Regions from separate parts of the Pseudomonas sp. SDO5522_S412 genome, predicted to be linked through region 1. Evidence: predicted binding sites of a transcription regulator. Region 1 holds the regulator's gene; each other region holds the start of a gene.
What was found. Region 1 encodes FliA, which starts transcription of late flagellar genes. Its sites were predicted from a motif close to CTAAAGTTTNNNNNNNNNNNGCCGNTAA; they were not measured.
Positions count from the first base shown of each region.

Region 2: the regulator FliA is predicted to act here: its motif matches at 1,881-1,908, upstream of flgM (flagellar biosynthesis anti-sigma factor FlgM).
Region 3: the regulator FliA is predicted to act here: its motif matches at 1,947-1,974, upstream of ACW9I6_RS04045 (flagellar protein MotY).
Region 4: the regulator FliA is predicted to act here: its motif matches at 1,847-1,874, upstream of ACW9I6_RS17840 (methyl-accepting chemotaxis protein).

Region 1 covers NZ_JBSVWQ010000079.1:18,230-22,440, forward strand. Annotated here, with positions in the region: gene ACW9I6_RS17355 (chemotaxis protein CheA) at 1-545, opposite strand, end outside; gene ACW9I6_RS17360 (protein phosphatase CheZ) at 557-1,345, opposite strand; gene ACW9I6_RS17365 (chemotaxis response regulator CheY) at 1,364-1,738, opposite strand; gene fliA (RNA polymerase sigma factor FliA) at 1,909-2,649, opposite strand; gene fleN (flagellar synthesis regulator FleN) at 2,646-3,479, opposite strand; gene flhF (flagellar biosynthesis protein FlhF) at 3,600-4,211, opposite strand, start outside.
Region 2 covers NZ_JBSVWQ010000063.1:11,562-15,772, reverse strand. Annotated here, with positions in the region: gene ACW9I6_RS15560 (chemotaxis protein CheV) at 26-958, opposite strand; gene flgA (flagellar basal body P-ring formation chaperone FlgA) at 1,039-1,803, shown strand; gene flgM (flagellar biosynthesis anti-sigma factor FlgM) at 1,946-2,269, shown strand; gene flgN (flagellar protein FlgN) at 2,318-2,785, shown strand; gene ACW9I6_RS15540 (flagellar brake protein) at 2,881-3,630, shown strand; gene ACW9I6_RS15535 (MFS transporter) at 3,691-4,211, opposite strand, start outside.
Region 3 covers NZ_JBSVWQ010000009.1:23,427-27,637, forward strand. Annotated here, with positions in the region: gene ACW9I6_RS04030 (peroxiredoxin) at 1-96, shown strand, start outside; gene rnt (ribonuclease T) at 161-838, opposite strand; gene pyrC (dihydroorotase) at 835-1,881, opposite strand; gene ACW9I6_RS04045 (flagellar protein MotY) at 2,038-2,946, shown strand; gene ACW9I6_RS04050 (argininosuccinate synthase) at 3,076-4,211, shown strand, end outside.
Region 4 covers NZ_JBSVWQ010000084.1:19,561-23,771, reverse strand. Annotated here, with positions in the region: gene ACW9I6_RS17850 (NorM family multidrug efflux MATE transporter) at 1-723, opposite strand, end outside; gene ACW9I6_RS17845 (LysR substrate-binding domain-containing protein) at 876-1,796, shown strand; gene ACW9I6_RS17840 (methyl-accepting chemotaxis protein) at 1,975-3,951, shown strand; gene ACW9I6_RS17835 (ABC transporter six-transmembrane domain-containing protein) at 4,069-4,211, opposite strand, start outside.

The sequences.
Region 1 (4,211 bases):
GTCGGCACCATGGCCGGCGCACTGGCTGCCGGCGCTTCGGCTTCGGCCTTGACGGCGTTCAGCGAGTCCAGCAGTTGTTCAAATTCGCTGTCGGTCACGTCGCCCGCAGGCTCGGCAACCGGCTCAGCCACTGCTTCCACCACGGGAGCGTTGGCCGCAGGTTCCGCCAGGCGCGCCAGGGCGGCCAGCAGTTCCGGCGTGGCGGCAGTGATCGGTGCGCGCTCGCGCACTTCACTGAACATGCCGTTGACCGCGTCCAGTGCTTCCAGGATCACGTCCATCAGTTCCGAGTCGACGTGCCGCTCACCCTTGCGCAGGATGTCGAACACGTTCTCGGCGATGTGACAGCACTCCACCAGCTCGTGGAGCTGGAGGAAGCCGGCGCCCCCTTTTACAGTATGAAAACCGCGAAAAATTGCATTGAGCAGGTTCGCATCATCCGGTCGGCTTTCCAGCTCGACCAGTTGTTCGGACAGTTGCTCTAAAATTTCGCCGGCCTCTACAAGGAAATCCTGAAGGATTTCTTCATCGGCGCCGAAGCTCATGGGTGTGCTCCTTAGAAGCCTAAACTGGACAGCAAATCGTCTACGTCGTCTTGCCCGGATACAACGTCTTCACGTTTATCGGCATGAATCTGCGGACCTTCACCCTTGGCGAGGTGTTTTTGTGGATCTTTTTCAGAAAGGATCGCTGCGCGGTCATGTTCGATGCCGGCAAACCGGTCGACCTGGCCCGCCATCAACACCAGTTTGAGCAGGTTGCTTTCCACTTCGGTGACCAGTTGGGTCACACGCTTGATCACCTGACCGGTGAGGTCCTGGTAATCCTGGGCCAGCAGAATGTCATTGAGGTTGCTGGAAACCGTGCGGTTTTCCTGCTCGCTGCGGGACAAAAAGCCCTCGACCCGACGCGCCAACTCACGAAACTCCTCAGCGCCCACTTCCCGACGCATGAACCGGCCCCAGTCAGTGCTCAGGGCCTTGGCTTCACTGGCCATACCGTTGACCAGAGGCGTGGCGTTTTCCACCAGGTCCATGGTGCGGTTGGCCGCCGCCTCAGTCAGCCTGACCACGTAGGACAGGCGTTCGGTGGCATCCGTGATCTGCGAGATTTCCTCGGCCTGGGGCATGTGCGGGTCAATCTGAAAATTGACTATCGCACTGTGCAACTCACGGGTGAGCTTGCCCACTTCCTGGTACAGGCCGCGGTCACGGGTCTGGTTGAGCTCATGGATCAACTGCACCGCGTCGCCGAACTGGCCTCTTTCAAGGCTTTCGACGAGTTGATGAGCATGTTTTTTCAGGGTCGACTCAAAGTCGGCCTGCGATGATTCTTTATGCTCCATAGCTCCCCCGTGGCAGCATCAATGACCGATGCGTTCGAAGATCTTTTCGATCTTCTCTTTCAAGGCCAGTGCAGTGAATGGCTTGACCACGTAGCCGTTGACCCCGGCCTGGGCGGCTTCGATGATCTGTTCACGCTTGGCTTCAGCGGTCACCATCAGCACAGGCAGGCTGCGCAGTTTTTCATCAGCGCGCACGTGGCGCAGCAGATCGATACCGGTCATGCCCGGCATGTTCCAGTCCGTTACCAGAAAGTCGATGCTCCCGCTGTTGAGGATCGGAATCGCCGTAATACCGTCATCCGCCTCGACCGTGTTAGTGAACCCAAGGTCACGCAACAGGTTTTTTATGATCCGCCGCATCGTTGAGAAGTCATCAACGATGAGGATTTTCATGTTCTTGTCCAATTCGACCTCCAAGCAGTCTTAAACGCGCCCAGCACCTGGGCGCGCCATATCAATCAACAGGCGTTACACAAAAAGGACTACCGGGGGCGCACCACGGGCCAAGCCCGTCCGGGCGCAGGGCCTGGACGGTATCGTTCGCAGTGTCCCCACACTGCCTGTCAGCGCGCTCGCCACTCTCCCAAACGCCCCCGCAAGCGGGCCGCGCACTGGCTGTGTAACTGGCTGACCCGCGATTCGCTGACCCCCAGGACCTCACCGATTTCCTTGAGGTTCAGCTCTTCGTCGTAGTACAGCGCCAACACCAGTCGCTCACGCTCCGGCAAATTGGCTATCGCGTCCGCCAGCGCGCTCTGGAAGCGTTCATCTTCCAGGTCCCGTGACGGTTCGAGATGGGCACTCGCGCCGTCCTCGTGCAGCCCTTCATGTTCGCCGTCCTGTAAAAGGTCGTCGAAACTGAACAGCCGGCTGCCCAAGGTATCGTTCAAAATCCCGTAGTAATCGTCGAGACTCAATTGGAGTTCGGCCGCAACTTCATGATCTTTAGCGTCGCGACCGGTTTTTGCTTCAATTGAGCGAATTGCGTCACTCACCATCCGCGTATTGCGGTGCACTGATCGCGGCGCCCAATCACCTTTACGCACTTCATCGAGCATGGCCCCACGGATACGGATACCCGCGTATGTCTCGAAACTCGCGCCCTTGCTCGCGTCGTACTTGGTCGACACTTCAAGCAGGCCGATCATCCCGGCCTGGATCAAGTCCTCGACCTGCACGCTGGCAGGCAAGCGCGCCAGCAGGTGATAGGCAATGCGCTTGACCAGGGGCGCATAGCGCTCGATCAATTCGACTTGACTGTCACGTGCCGACTTCTTGTAAAGGTTGTAGCCGCTGGCTGTCATAGCACCGGTCCTGCGCTCGTCTGATGCACCAATCGCTCGACGAAAAACTCCAGATGCCCCCGGGGATTGGCGGGCAACGGCCAGGTATCGACCTTCTGGGCAATAGCCTTGAACGCCAATGCGCACTTCGAACGAGGGAACGCTTCATAGACCGCACGCTGCTTTTGCACGGCCTTGCGCACACACTCGTCGTAAGGAACTGCGCCAACGTATTGTAAGGCGACATCGAGGAAGCGATCCGTGACCTTGGTCAACTTGGCGAACAGATTCCGCCCTTCCTGCGGGCTTTGGGCCATGTTGGCCAGCACGCGGAAGCGGTTCATGCCGTAGTCGCGGTTGAGCAGTTTGATCAGGGCGTAGGCGTCGGTGATCGAGGTGGGTTCGTCGCACACCACCAGCAACACTTCCTGCGCTGCGCGCACGAAACTGACCACCGACTCGCCGATCCCGGCGGCGGTGTCGATCACCAGTACGTCGAGGTTGTCGCCAATGTCGCTGAACGCCTGAATCAGGCCGGCATGTTGCGCCGGACTCAGGTGCACCATGCTCTGGGTGCCGGAAGCGGCCGGCACGATGCGAATCCCGCCGGGGCCTTGCAACAGTACGTCGCGCAGCTCACAGCGGCCTTCGATGACATCGGCCAGGGTATGTTTGGGCGTCAGTCCCAGCAGAACGTCGACGTTCGCCAGCCCCAGGTCAGCATCCAGCAGCATGACGCGACGGCCAAGCTCTGCCAGGGCCAGGGACAAATTCACTGACACGTTAGTTTTCCCGACGCCACCTTTGCCGCCGGTCACCGCGATCACCTGTACGGGATGCATGCTGCCCATTTTATTTCTTTACCTTGTCTTGCTTAGACGCAGGCTACATAAGTTGGCCGCGCGAACTGCTGGCAGGCCATCGATGTAGATACTTTTCACTGTCATTTTTAAATAGAAAGCCATGATGCCTCACCCAACTCGCTTGTTCGGGCTGTGGTAGAGGTCAGCAAACATGTCAGCCATAGCTTCCTCACTGGGTTCTTCCTGCATTTGCACGCTGACAGCCCGGCTGACCAACTGATGACGGCGCGGCAGATGCAGATCATCCGGGATTCGCGGCCCGTCGGTCAGGTAGGCGACCGGTAATTCATGACTGATTGCCAGGCTCAATACTTCGCCCAGGCTTGCCGTCTCATCCAGTTTAGTCAGGATGCAACCCGCCAGCCCGCAGCGCTTGTAGCTGTGGTAGGCGGCGGTCAATACCTGCTTCTGGCTGGTAGTGGCAAGCACCAAATAGTTTCTGGATTTGATCCCGCGCCCGGCCAGGCTTTCCAGCTGCATGCGCAGGGCCGGGTCGCTGGCTTGCAGGCCGGCGGTGTCGATCAGCACTACGCGCTTGCGCAGCAATGGGTCGAGGGCGTTGGCCAGGGACTGGCCCGGGTCGACGTGGGTCACCGGCACATTGAGGATGCGGCCCAGGGTCTTGAGTTGTTCCTGGGCGCCGATGCGGTAGCTGTCCATGCTCACCAGCGCGATGTTCTGGGCGCCGTACTTGAGCACGTAACGTGCGGCCAGCTTGGC
Region 2 (4,211 bases), on a different contig from region 1:
CGTGTGACCGCCAGGGAAAAGGCCCCTAGCCGTGATCTGCTGCCTTGATCCGGTCGACTACCCGGGATGCCAGGTCATCAGGGCGGAATTTGGCCAGGAAGTCATCGGCACCGACCTTCTTGACCATCGCCTGATTGAATACACCCGACAACGAAGTATGCAGGATGATATGTAGTTTTTGCATGCGTGGGTCGTTGCGTATCTCGGCCGTGAGGGTGTAGCCGTCCATTTCCGGCATCTCGATGTCGGAGATCATCATCAGGAATTCTTCTTCCGGCTTCTTGCCCTCATCCACCAGCTTGCGCAGGTAATCCAGGGCCTGGCGACCGTCATTGAGCGCGACCACTTCGACCCCAACGGTCTGCATGCAACGGGACACCTGCTTGCGCGCAACCGAAGAGTCGTCCACCGTCAGCACCCGCAGCGAGATCGCCTTGTGCGCGGTTTCGGCGTCTACCACACCCACCGATATCGCCTCGGAGGTCGGGGCCACTTCGGCGAGGATTTTCTCCACGTCGATGATTTCCACCAACTGGTTGTCGACCCGCGTCACCGCCGTGAGGTAGTGATCGCGACCGGTGCCCTTGGGCGGCGGATGGATCTCTTCCCAGTTCATGTTGACGATGCGCTCCACCGAGCGCACCAGGAAACCCTGGGTCTTGGTGTTGTACTCGGTAATGATCACGAACGGGCTCTCGCGGTCCTGCAATCCCGCCGAACCGGTGGCCATTGCCAGGTCAAGAATCGGGATGGTCGCGCCACGAATGTTGGCCACACCGCAAACCACCGGGCTGGACTTGGGCATTATTGTCAGCTTGGGACACTGCAGCACTTCGCGAACCTTGAAGACATTAATCCCGTACAGCTGCTTGCCGTCCAGACGGAACAACAGCAACTCCAGGCGATTCTGCCCCACCAGCTGTGTGCGCTGGTTCACTGAATCCATTACACCGGCCATGCCCAGACTCCTACGCTAAAACTTAGGGGTACGACGCGTACCCAACACTAAACGGCACGAGCTTTGCTTTTTTATTGGCCATGGACATCAAAACGACAGTTTCCCGACGCCTCCGATCCCCACAGTACCGCAGATTGCTCTGCGTCTCGATGGCGTTGCTTGCCTTGGCTACGGGCCAGCCGGCCCGCGCCGATAACGTCACCTTGCCTGATCTGCTTATCGGCGTCACTCAAGGCTTTCTTGAGTTCACTGTAGAAGATTATCTGGCCACGACGCAGACACCGGGCCGCTACGAAATCCAGGTCAACCAGCTGGATCCGCGCCTGCGCATGCCCATGTGCGACAGAGAATTGACAGCTTCCCTGGAAAGCCCCGCCCAGCCCATCGGGCGCGTGACCGTGAAAGTGCGCTGCGAAGGCGCCTCGCCCTGGACGGTGTTCGTGCCCGCCCAGGTCAAACTGTTTCGCGAAGTGGTGGTGGTGACGCGCCCGCTGAAACGTACCGGAATCATTGGTTATGATGACGTCGCGATGCGCGAGCGCGACATCAGCATGATCACCCAGAGCTACCTCACGTCCCTTGACCAGGCACTCGGGCAGAAACTTACCCGACCAATGGTTGCTGACCAGGTGATTACCCTGGTCCATCTCGAGCAGGCCGAAGTCGTGCGCAAAGGTGACCAGGTGGTGATTTCCGCCAGCAGCGGTGGCCTGAATGTAAAAATGCCGGGGGAAGCCCTGTCCAACGGCGGCATGAGTGAACAGATTCGCGTCAAGAACCTGAATTCCAACCGCGTGATCAAGGCCCGGGTGACTGCGCCGGGGCAGGTTGAGGTGGCTTTATAGATCACTGGCATCGGACGCCAGCTTTTCCTACACTGTGCGCAAAGCGGCATCGCGCATAGGTTTATTGTCAATCGAGCCTAAAGTTTGTCCGGGTATGGCCGAAAACATGGCAAGCGTCCAAATACCCAGAGGTTTTTTTAACATGGTCATCGATTTCAGTCGTTTGAATAACGCCCTGCCAACGCCCGGCTCTTCGCGCACCAACGGTGCCAAAGACAGCGTTGAAGCCAAGTCCCAGCCTCTGCCTGCCAAGACAGAACAGGCCGGTGCGAGCCAAAGCGGGGAATCGGTACACCTGAGCAATGAGGCTCAACAGTTGCAGAAGGTCACTGACTCGCTGAGCGATCAGCCAGTTGTCAATAAAGCCCGTGTGGCCGAATTGAAACAGGCGATTGCCGATGGCAGCTATAAGGTCGACAGCAACCGTGTAGCCAGCAAACTGCTTAACTTCGAAGCCGAGCGCTAGGCAAAGGCCTGCGCCAGGCTTTTGGACGCTTAAACCCCAAGGCCAGCCATGCACGACGAAAACTTGCTACAACTGATCATTGAAGACCTGCCTCCCGCACAGCAGCTGCTGGAGCTCCTTCGAGAAGAATCACTGGCCCTGTACGGCCGGGACATGCGCATGCTGGAAGAAATTCTGGCGCGCAAGCAATCGCTGATCGTCCTGCTGGAACAGCACGGCAAGAAGCGCAGCCAGATTCTGATCAGCCTGGGCCTCACGGCCGACCACAAGGGCCTGGAACAACTCGCCAGCCACTCCACGGTGGGCGACCAGTTGCTGGCCCAGAGCAAAGAACTCAACCAGTTGCTGACCCTGTGCCAGGAAACCAACCTCCTCAACGGCCAGGCCATCCAGCTTCAGCAAGCCACGACCGCCAATCAGTTGCGTATCCTCCACGGCGGCGAGCCTCCGGCTCTCTACAACGCTCAAGGCTCCACCTCACGCCTGGCCAAGCCAAGCACCCGCAGCCAAGCCTGAAACCAGTTTGAGCGCGCCCTATCCAAGTCGCGCCACATACTGGCAAAATGACAGCACTTGCGTGTAGTCGTATTTTGTCTGGAGATGGAAGAACCGTGTTCAACACCCTTAACGCGGAAGATGCTCCGCAGCCACCCAAGGTACTCACCACGCCGCTGGAAATCGCTGGCACCTTGCGGATGCTGCAAGAAAGCCATGATCCGCTGATCATCACCTTCCATGAACGCAACCAGCGGTTTCAAAGCTACCTGGTGGAAATCGACCGGGACAGCAAGACACTGGCCCTGGACGAAATGGTCCCGCGCGACGGCGAACGCTACCTCGAGAATGGCGAAGCTTTCCGGATCGAAGGTTTTCACGAGGGGGTGCGGGTAGCCTGGGAAAGCAACGGCACCCTGACCCTCGATGAAGCCGGCGGCCACCGTATTTACCGCGGCAGCATGCCTGGCGAGGTGATTTACCATCAGCGTCGCAACGCCTTCCGCGCGGCGCTGAAGCTGGCGCAACTGGTGAGCGTCGAACTGGGCGGCGACAAACTCAAGGCCCCCATCAGCGGCAAGTTGCTGGATATTTCCGCCACCGGCTGCAAATTGCGCTTCGAAGGGGATATTTCCGAGCGCCTGCAACTGGGCCAGGTCTACGACCGATTTATCGCCGCGCTACCCTTTGGCAGCATGACCACCTCGGTAGAACTGCGTTACCTGCACTTCGAAGAAAGGATCAACACCACCTTCGCCGGCCTACGTTTTCATAACATGAGCGGGCTGGTGCAGCGCCAGGTCGAGCGGTTTGTGTATCAACTGCAGCGTGAAGCGCGCCGGTTTGACAAGGACGACGACCTTTAAACAATAAAGGTCGCGACAAAAAAACGGGCAGTCCCTCAAGGGGGCTGCCCGTTTTTGCTTTCAGGGGCGCGCCCTGCTCAAGTCGTGGGGGTGATCATCCGGGTCCGGATGCTCTGGTGGCTCGGTGACAGGCTCCGGCTGATCCAGTTCGGGATCGACTTCCGGCTCGGGATCCACAACGGCGGTCTGCATCTGGTCCTGCACCACCTGTTCGTCCACTCGCGGATCGAGGCATGCTACCAGGGGCGAGCTGGACATGCTGTCGGGCATCGCCACGTGATGCAGCGGTGCGTCGTCCACCTGATGCAGGTTGGTGACCGCCTTGGGCCGGATGCGCCACACCAGGATCAATGCGCACACGCTGAAAAACGCATACAGCATATGGCTGCCGAACAGTTTCATCACCACACCGGCCAACAGCGGGCCGACACTGGCGCCGATGCCGTAGGTCACCAGCAACATCGCAGTGAGCGACACCCGGCGATCGCCCTCGACGTGGTCGTTGGAAAACGCCACGGCCAGCGGGTACAGGCAGAACTGCACCAGGGAACAGAGAAAGCCCGCGACGAACAGCACTTCCA
Region 3 (4,211 bases), on a different contig from region 1:
GTTTGCCCTGCCAACTGGAAAAAAGGCGACAAGGGCATGAACGCTTCGCCAGAAGGCGTTGCGGCTTACCTGACCGAGAACGCTGGCAAGCTGTAAGCCACGTTCGAAGCAAAAAAAACCGGCCTGAGAAGGCCGGTTTTTTTATGTGCGGGATTTGGCTTCAGTCGCCGAAGTCTTCCCAGCCGCCCATCTGTTTCCAACGGTTGACGATGCCGCAGAACAGCTCGGCGGTCTTCTCGGTGTCGTAGCGGGCCGAGTGGGCCTCACGACCGTCGAAGTCGATACCGGCAGCCTGGCAGGCCTTCGCCAGCACGGTCTGGCCATAGGCCAAACCGGCCAGGGTCGCAGTGTCGAAGCTGGAGAACGGGTGAAACGGGTTGCGTTTCATGTCCAGGCGCGCCACGGCGGCGTTGAGGAAGCCCAGGTCGAAGCTGCTGTTGTGGCCCACCAGGATCGCGCGTTTGCAGCCATTGGCCTTCAGGGCCTTGCGTACGCCACGGAAGATGTCGGTCAGCGCCGCTTCTTCACTGACGGCCATGCGCAGTGGGTGATCAAGCTTGATCCCGGTGAACTCCAGGGCCGCCGCTTCGATGTTGGCGCCTTCGAACGGCTCGACGCGGAAGAAGTGGGTGTGTTCCGGGAACACGAAACCCTGTTCATCCATGCCGATGGTCGTGGCGGCGATTTCCAGCAACGCATCAGTGGCGCAATTGAAACCGCCGGTTTCTACGTCGATGACAACGGGCAGGTAGCCACGGAAACGCTCGGCCATCGGGTGACGGGAACCGCCACCACCGCCGCCGTGTTCCTGGTCGTCGTCGTAATGGTCTTCACTCACGGGTGTTCCTCCAGCAGGCGCCAGCGCAGTGTTTCACCGGCGCGCAGCGGGATAACGGTCAGCTCGCCAAACGGCAGGCTGGTGGGGGCGGTCCAGTCTTCACGGACCAGGGTAATGCGGTCGGTATTCGCCGGCAGGCCATAGAAACGCGGGCCGTTGAGGCTGGCGAACCCTTCAAGCTTGTCCAGGGCGTTGCGTTGTTCGAACGCTTCGGCATACAACTCGATCGCCGCATAGGCGGTATAGCAACCGGCACAACCACACGCGGCTTCCTTGGCGTGTTGGGCGTGAGGTGCAGAGTCGGTACCGAGGAAAAATTTCTCGCTGCCACTGGTGGCGGCATCGAGCAGCGCTACCTGGTGCGTGTTGCGCTTGAGAATCGGCAGGCAATAGAAGTGCGGCCGAATCCCGCCCACCAGCATGTGGTTGCGGTTGTACAGCAGGTGATGCGCGGTGATGGTCGCGCCGACGTTGGCCGAAGCCTCGGTGACGAACTGCACGGCATCGGCGGTGGTGATGTGCTCGAACACCACCTTGAGGGTCGGGAACAGCTCGACAACTCGGCGCATGTGCTCGTCGATGAAGATCTTTTCACGATCGAACACATCGACATCGCCACGGGTGACTTCACCGTGGATCAGCAACGGCATGCCCACTTCGGCCATGGCTTCGATGGCCGGCAGGATCTTGTCGATACTGGTGACGCCGGAATCGGAGTTGGTGGTCGCGCCGGCCGGGTACAGCTTGGCGGCGTGCACGAAACCACTGGCCTTGGCCTGGCGGATTTCTTCGGGCTGGGTGCGGTCGGTCAGGTACAGCACCATCAACGGTTCGAAGCGGCTGCCGGCCGGTCGTGCAGCGAGAATGCGCTGGCGATAGGCGTCGGCTTCCGCGGCGTTACGCACCGGAGGTACCAGGTTAGGCATGATGATGGCGCGGCCAAACGTGCGCGCTACATCGGCCACGGTTTGGGGCAACGCAGCACCATCGCGAAGATGAATATGCCAGTCGTCGGGACGCAGCAGGGTCAGGCGGTCGGACATTGGGGATTCCAGGCGGGTCAATCTGGTGGGAATGCTACCGGAAAAGACTCTTGCAGGCACTCGCTATCAAGTTTTGCAGGATGCGACCGATATCCCTGGGTATGCCTTAACGATGTATGACGCCTTGATGTGTTGTAGAAACCAGTGGAGCCTCCCGTGCGCCAGCATTATCTAGCCCTGCTCAGTGTGTTCGCCAGCCTGCCCGCGATGGCCCTCACGTTCCAGACACGTCTGGAGAATATTGAGTGGAAAGTGGAGGGCGATAAATTCGAGTGCCGCTTGACCCAGCCGATCACCGATTTCGGCTCGGGCGAGTTCGTGCGCCGGGCCGGCGAGCAGGCGACGTTTCGCCTGAAAGCCTTTAACGGCTCGTTGGGTGCCGGTTCCGCAACCCTGTTGGCGGCGGCTGCGCCGTGGCAGCCGGGGCGTGGCGATATCAACCTGGGGGCGGTGCGTGTCGGCAGTGGCGATGTGCTGTTCAACAGCTCCCAGGCCCAGGCCGGGCGTTTGTTTACCGGCCTGCTCGAAGGGCGCAGCCCGACGGTGCGCCACTATAGCCGCGACGGCGGTTACTCCGAGATCCGCCTGCTGCCGGCGAAATTCAGCAAGGCCTACAACGACTACCAACTCTGCACCACCAAGCTGCTGCCGATGAATTTCGAGCAGGTCAAACAGACCGAGGTGGGTTTCCCGGGTGGCGGCATCGAACTGGACGCGGCGGCCAGGAAAAAGCTCTCGGTGATTCTCGAATTCATGAAAGCCGACCCGACGGTTAACCACGTCGAGTTGAATGGCCACTCCGACAACAGCGGCAATCGCCTGACCAATCGCGACGTTTCGCGGCGTCGTGCATTGGCGGTGATGGACTACTTCAAGGCCAATGGCATCCAGGAATCGCAGATTACCCTGCGCTTTCATGGCGAAAGCTATCCGCTGGCGCCGAACACCAACGCGGCCAACCGGGCGAAAAACCGCCGGGTGAATATTCAGCTCGAACGGGTGGCAGCCCCCGAGAAACCGGCGCCCCAGGCCAAGGCGCCAGGCAACGCTGCCGCCACCTCATAAGGTGCGGCGTTTCGTCGCCCGCTCGACATAATCTGTCGCTTTATCTTCATTTGCTGTCGCGCCTCTGTAATTTCACGGTTTTGGTCGGTAGAATCGACGCCTTTCCGTACAACCCCGTGGAGTGATGGCATGGCCGACGTAAACAAGGTCGTTCTCGCGTATTCCGGCGGCCTGGACACTTCGGTGATCCTCAAGTGGCTGCAGGATACTTATAACTGTGAAGTGGTGACCTTCACCGCTGACCTGGGTCAGGGCGAAGAGGTCGAACCTGCACGTGCCAAGGCGCAAGCCATGGGCGTGAAAGAGATCTACATTGACGACCTGCGCGAAGAGTTCGTCCGCGATTTCGTTTTCCCGATGTTTCGCGCCAACACTGTCTACGAAGGCGAGTACCTGCTGGGTACTTCCATCGCACGTCCGCTGATCGCCAAGCGCCTGATCGAAATCGCCAACGAAACCGGCGCTGACGCCATTTCCCATGGCGCCACCGGCAAGGGCAACGACCAGGTGCGTTTCGAACTGGGCGCCTACGCCTTGAAGCCAGGCGTAAAAGTGATTGCTCCGTGGCGTGAATGGGACCTGCTGTCCCGTGAAAAGCTGATGGACTACGCCGAAAAGCACGCGATCCCGATCGAGCGTCATGGCAAGAAGAAGTCCCCGTACTCGATGGACGCCAACTTGCTGCACATCTCCTATGAAGGCGGCGTGCTGGAAGACACCTGGACCGAGCACGAAGAAGACATGTGGAAATGGACCGTCTCCCCGGAGAACGCTCCTGACAAGGCCCAGTACCTGGAACTGACCTACCGCAACGGCGACATCGTCGCGCTGGACGGCGTCGAAATGACCCCGGCCACCGTACTGGCGACCTTGAACCGTATCGGTGGCGAACACGGTATCGGCCGCCTCGACATCGTCGAGAACCGTTACGTGGGCATGAAGTCCCGTGGTTGCTACGAAACCCCGGGCGGCACCATCATGCTGCGCGCTCACCGCGCCATTGAGTCCATCACCCTGGACCGTGAAGTGGCTCACCTCAAAGACGAGTTGATGCCCAAGTACGCCAGCCTGATCTACACCGGCTACTGGTGGAGCCCTGAGCGTCTGATGCTGCAACAGATGATCGACGCTTCCCAGGTCCACGTGAACGGCGTTGTGCGCCTGAAGCTGTACAAGGGCAATGTGATCGTGACCGGTCGCAAGTCCGATGAGTCGCTGTTCGACGCCAACATCGCCACTTTTGAAGAAGATGGCGGCGCCTACAA
Region 4 (4,211 bases), on a different contig from region 1:
CCACAGTTCCCGCAGGTAGTGCAGGTTGGGCCGCAGCAAACCCTTGCGCAGCGGATACGCGTCGTAGGCACGGTTGTATTTGATGTACCAGATCAGCGCCAGGGCCATGCAGTTGGCAACGATGGCGGTGACCAGGCCAATGCCCACCAGCCCGAGTTTCGGCAGGCCGAACATGCCTTCGATCAACGCGTGGTTGAGCAGGTAGTTGATCACCGTGCCGCCCAGGCTGATCACCATCACCGGCGTGGCCTTGCCGATAGCACTGGTGAAGCCGCGCAGGGCCATGAACGTCAGGTAGCCGGGCAGGGCGAACGGCAGGATGGTCAGGAACTGGCCGGCGGACGCGACGTTGGTTTCGGTCTGGCCGAACATCAGCAGCACTGGCTTGAGGTTCCATAGCAGCAAACCAGCCACCAGCGCCATCAACCAGGCCAGCCATAGCCCGGCCTGGGTCAGGCGGGTGGCGCCTTCGATGTCGCCGGCGCCCTGGCGGATCGCGACCAGCGTGCCCACGGCAGCGATCACGCCGATGCAGAAAATCGACACGAACGAATAGCTCGCCGCCCCCAGGCCTCCGCCGGCCAGGGCCTCGGGGCTCAGGCGGGCCATCATCAGGGTGTCGGTCAGCACCATCAGCATGTGGGCCAACTGTGAGGCAATCAGCGGCCCTGACAGCCGCAGAATGGCCCAGAGTTCGGTACGTGCAGGATGCTGCATGATCATCACGCTCAAAAAGTCAGGGAAGGGTGGAAGGGTTGATTCTCGGCGCCCACAGCGCATTGCACAAAGGGATAAATCCGATGGTTCGCATGATTAAAACTCATGCCTTAATGATTCTGGTAGGGTTTCGATATTGCGCCGTCGGAGTTTTCGCCATGTCTCGTCGTCTTCCTCCTCTTTACGCCTTGCGCGCGTTTGAAGCTGCGTCCCGCTACAACTCGTTCACCCGCGCGGCGGAAGAGTTGTCGATCACCCAAAGTGCGGTGAGCCGGCACATTCGTACCCTGGAAGAGCATTTCGCCTGCCGCCTGTTCCAGCGCAGCGGCCGCACCTTGCAACTCACAGAGGCGGCGCGCCTGTTGCTGCCGGGCGTGCGTGAAGGCTTTGCGGCCCTGGAGCGCGCCTGCCATACCTTGAATGCCGAGGACGACATCTTGCGCATGAAGGCGCCGTCCACCCTGACCATGCGCTGGCTGCTGGCGCGCCTCAGTCGCTTCCGGCACCTGCAGCCGGGCAATGAAGTGCAACTGACCAGCGCCTGGATGAGCGTCGATGAGGTGGATTTCAACCAGGAACCATTCGATTGCGCGGTGTTGCTGAGCAACGGGCATTTCCCGCCGGACTGGGAAGCCAGCTACCTGTTTCCGGAGTTGCTGATTCCGGTGGGCGCGCCGAACCTGTTGAGCGACGGACCCTGGGACGTTGCGCGCCTGGCCTCTGCCGAACTGCTGCACCCGACGCCGGACCGGCGTGACTGGCGCAACTGGCTGGAGCGCATGGGGCTGTCATCCCAGGTTTCGCTCAAGGGCGGGCAGGTGTTCGACACCTTGGAGTTGGGCATGATCGCCGCCGCCCGAGGGTACGGCGTGTCCATGGGCGACTTGCTGATGGTGGCCGAAGACGTGGCCCAGGGCCGCCTGAGTCTGCCATGGCCCACCGCTGTGGCCAGTGGGGAAAATTACTATCTGGTGTGGCCGAAGACCCGGCCGGGTGGCGAGCGTTTGCGACGGCTGGGTGACTTTCTCCAGGGCGAAGTGCAGGCCATGGAATTGCCCCAGGTCGAGCGCCTCGACTGAGTGGATTGCGCACCGGCCAGCAATCGTTTGCGCGATACCCCTGTGATTCGCTCAAGTATTGAGCCTGCCCGCCGAAGTAGGGTTGTTGGAACTACCGTTCTGCAACGTTTCCCCTATTAGAATTTTGCCGAGCAGCGCTATGAGATCAGGATGATCCTGGCCTCGGCCAGGAGCCTTCATGTCTCAACCTCGCGCCCGGATTGCCTCTCAACTGGGGCTTGCCCTCGCCGTGATACTGGCTGTCGTCATCAGCGGCAGCACGGTATTCGCGTTGCGTTCGCTGGACTCCGCCAACCTCGACACCCGCGAGGAGCACCTGGCCAGCGAGGCCCGCTTGCTGGCCGACCAGCTCAATACCTTCCACAGCACCTTGCGCGAAAGTACCCAGCGTTTGAGCGGGCTGTTTGAAAAGCGCTTCAGCGCCGGCTTGAGTACGCGCCCTGAGCAACCGGTGACGGTGGCGGGCGTGCAGACGCCGGGCCTGTACCTGGGCGAGGAAGTGCTCAACAACAACTTCGCTGAAGTCGATGAGTTCAAGCAGATGTCCGGCGGCGTGGCGACCTTGTTCGTACGCAGCGGCGAGGACTTTATCCGCGTCAGCACCTCCCTGACCAAGCAGGATGGCAGCCGCGCCATCGGTACGGCGCTGGATCACCAGCATCCGGCCTATCAACGTTTGCTGGGCGGGCAAGGCTACGTTGGCCGTGCGGTGTTGTTCGATCGCTCCTACATGACCCAGTACAGCCCGGTGCGGGACGCCAGCGGCAAAGTGATTGCGGTGCTGTTTGTCGGCTTCGACTACACCGATGCGCAGAACGCCCAGTTCGACAACCTCAAGCGTTTCCGCATCGGCCAGACCGGTTCCCTGGCGCTGCTGGACGAACAGAAGCACTGGCTGGTACCGCCCGCTGGCGTGCAGGCGCTGGATCAGTCGATTCCGGTGATGCTCGACCTGGCCGCCAAACCTGGAAAAGGCCGTTTCTGGAGCGACAAGAACGAAGATTTCTACAGCGTTGCCGTGCCGTTTGAAGGCGGCCCGTGGTCGGTGGTGGCGAGCATGCCGAAAGCCGAAATTCGCGCGGTGACCTGGTCGGTGGGGCTTCGCCTGGCGATCGGCAGCTTGCTCGCGATGCTGCTGGCGGTGGGCGCGGCGGTCTGGTTGCTGCGCAGCAAGTTGCAGCCGTTGGGCGACCTGGTGCGTCAGGCAGAAGCCTTGGGGGCCGGTGATTTGAGCGCACGGCTGAACGTTTCCAGCCATGATGAAATCGGCCAACTAGCCCGCAGTTTCAACCAGATGGGCGAAGCGCTGTCGACCATGGTGTCGCATATCCGCAAGGCGGCTGAAGACGTGAACAGCCGCGCCCAGGCACTGTCGGGGTTGTCCGGCGGTGCGTACGAAGGCATGGAGCAACAGTCCGGCGAGATCACCAGCATGGCCGGCGCGGTGGAAGAGTTCAGCGCCACCTCGCTGAACATTGCCGACAACATGGGCAACACCGAGCGCCTGGCCCAGGACAACGCCCAGCAAACCAGGATCGGCCGCACCTCGATGCAGGAAGCTTCGTCGTCCCTGGAACACATCGCCACCGCGCTGAACAGCACCGCCACGGTGATCAACACCCTGGGCCAGCGCTCCCAGGAGATCGGCGGGATTGTTGGCGTAATCACCGCGATTGCCGAACAGACCAACCTGCTGGCGCTCAACGCAGCCATCGAAGCGGCGCGGGCCGGTGAGCAGGGGCGCGGGTTTGCGGTGGTGGCCGATGAAGTGCGCAACCTCGCATCGCGCACTCGTCAGGCCACGGATGAGATTTCCGGGATGATCCAGAGTATCCAGCAGGAAACCGGCAACGCCATCAGCACCATGGAACAAGGCAACGTGCTGATGCAGGAAGGCCTGGCTCGCAACGCTGACGTCGCCTCTGCGCTGGCGCGGATCGACGAGCAAAGCCGCTCGGCGGGCCAGCAGTTTGCGGCCATTACCACGGCGACCCAGGAGCAGAGCAGCACGGCGACCCTGCTGAGCAGCAACTTGCAGAGCATCGCCCTGGCCAACAGCGAGCAGCGTGAAGTGGTGTCCAACCTGGCGATCACCGCCAAGGAACTGGAGACCCTGGCGGCGGGCTTGCGGCATGAGGTTGACCGGTTTCGTTGATTGACTGTTCGGGCCTCATCGCGGGCAAGCCCGCTCCCACAGTTGACCGTGTTGTTCTGGAGTACGCGGTCCACTGTGGGAGCCGGGCTTGCCCGCGATGACGGCCGACCCGACGCGTCAAACGTCGGATCGGTCGCCCAGCCCCGGGTCCACACGCTTGCCAATGTCCTTGAGTCGCGCCAGTTGGTCGACCATCCCTGGCGCTTCATCCAGGCTGCTGACAAAGGTCCACAGGTAAGTCATCACCGCATACACATGGC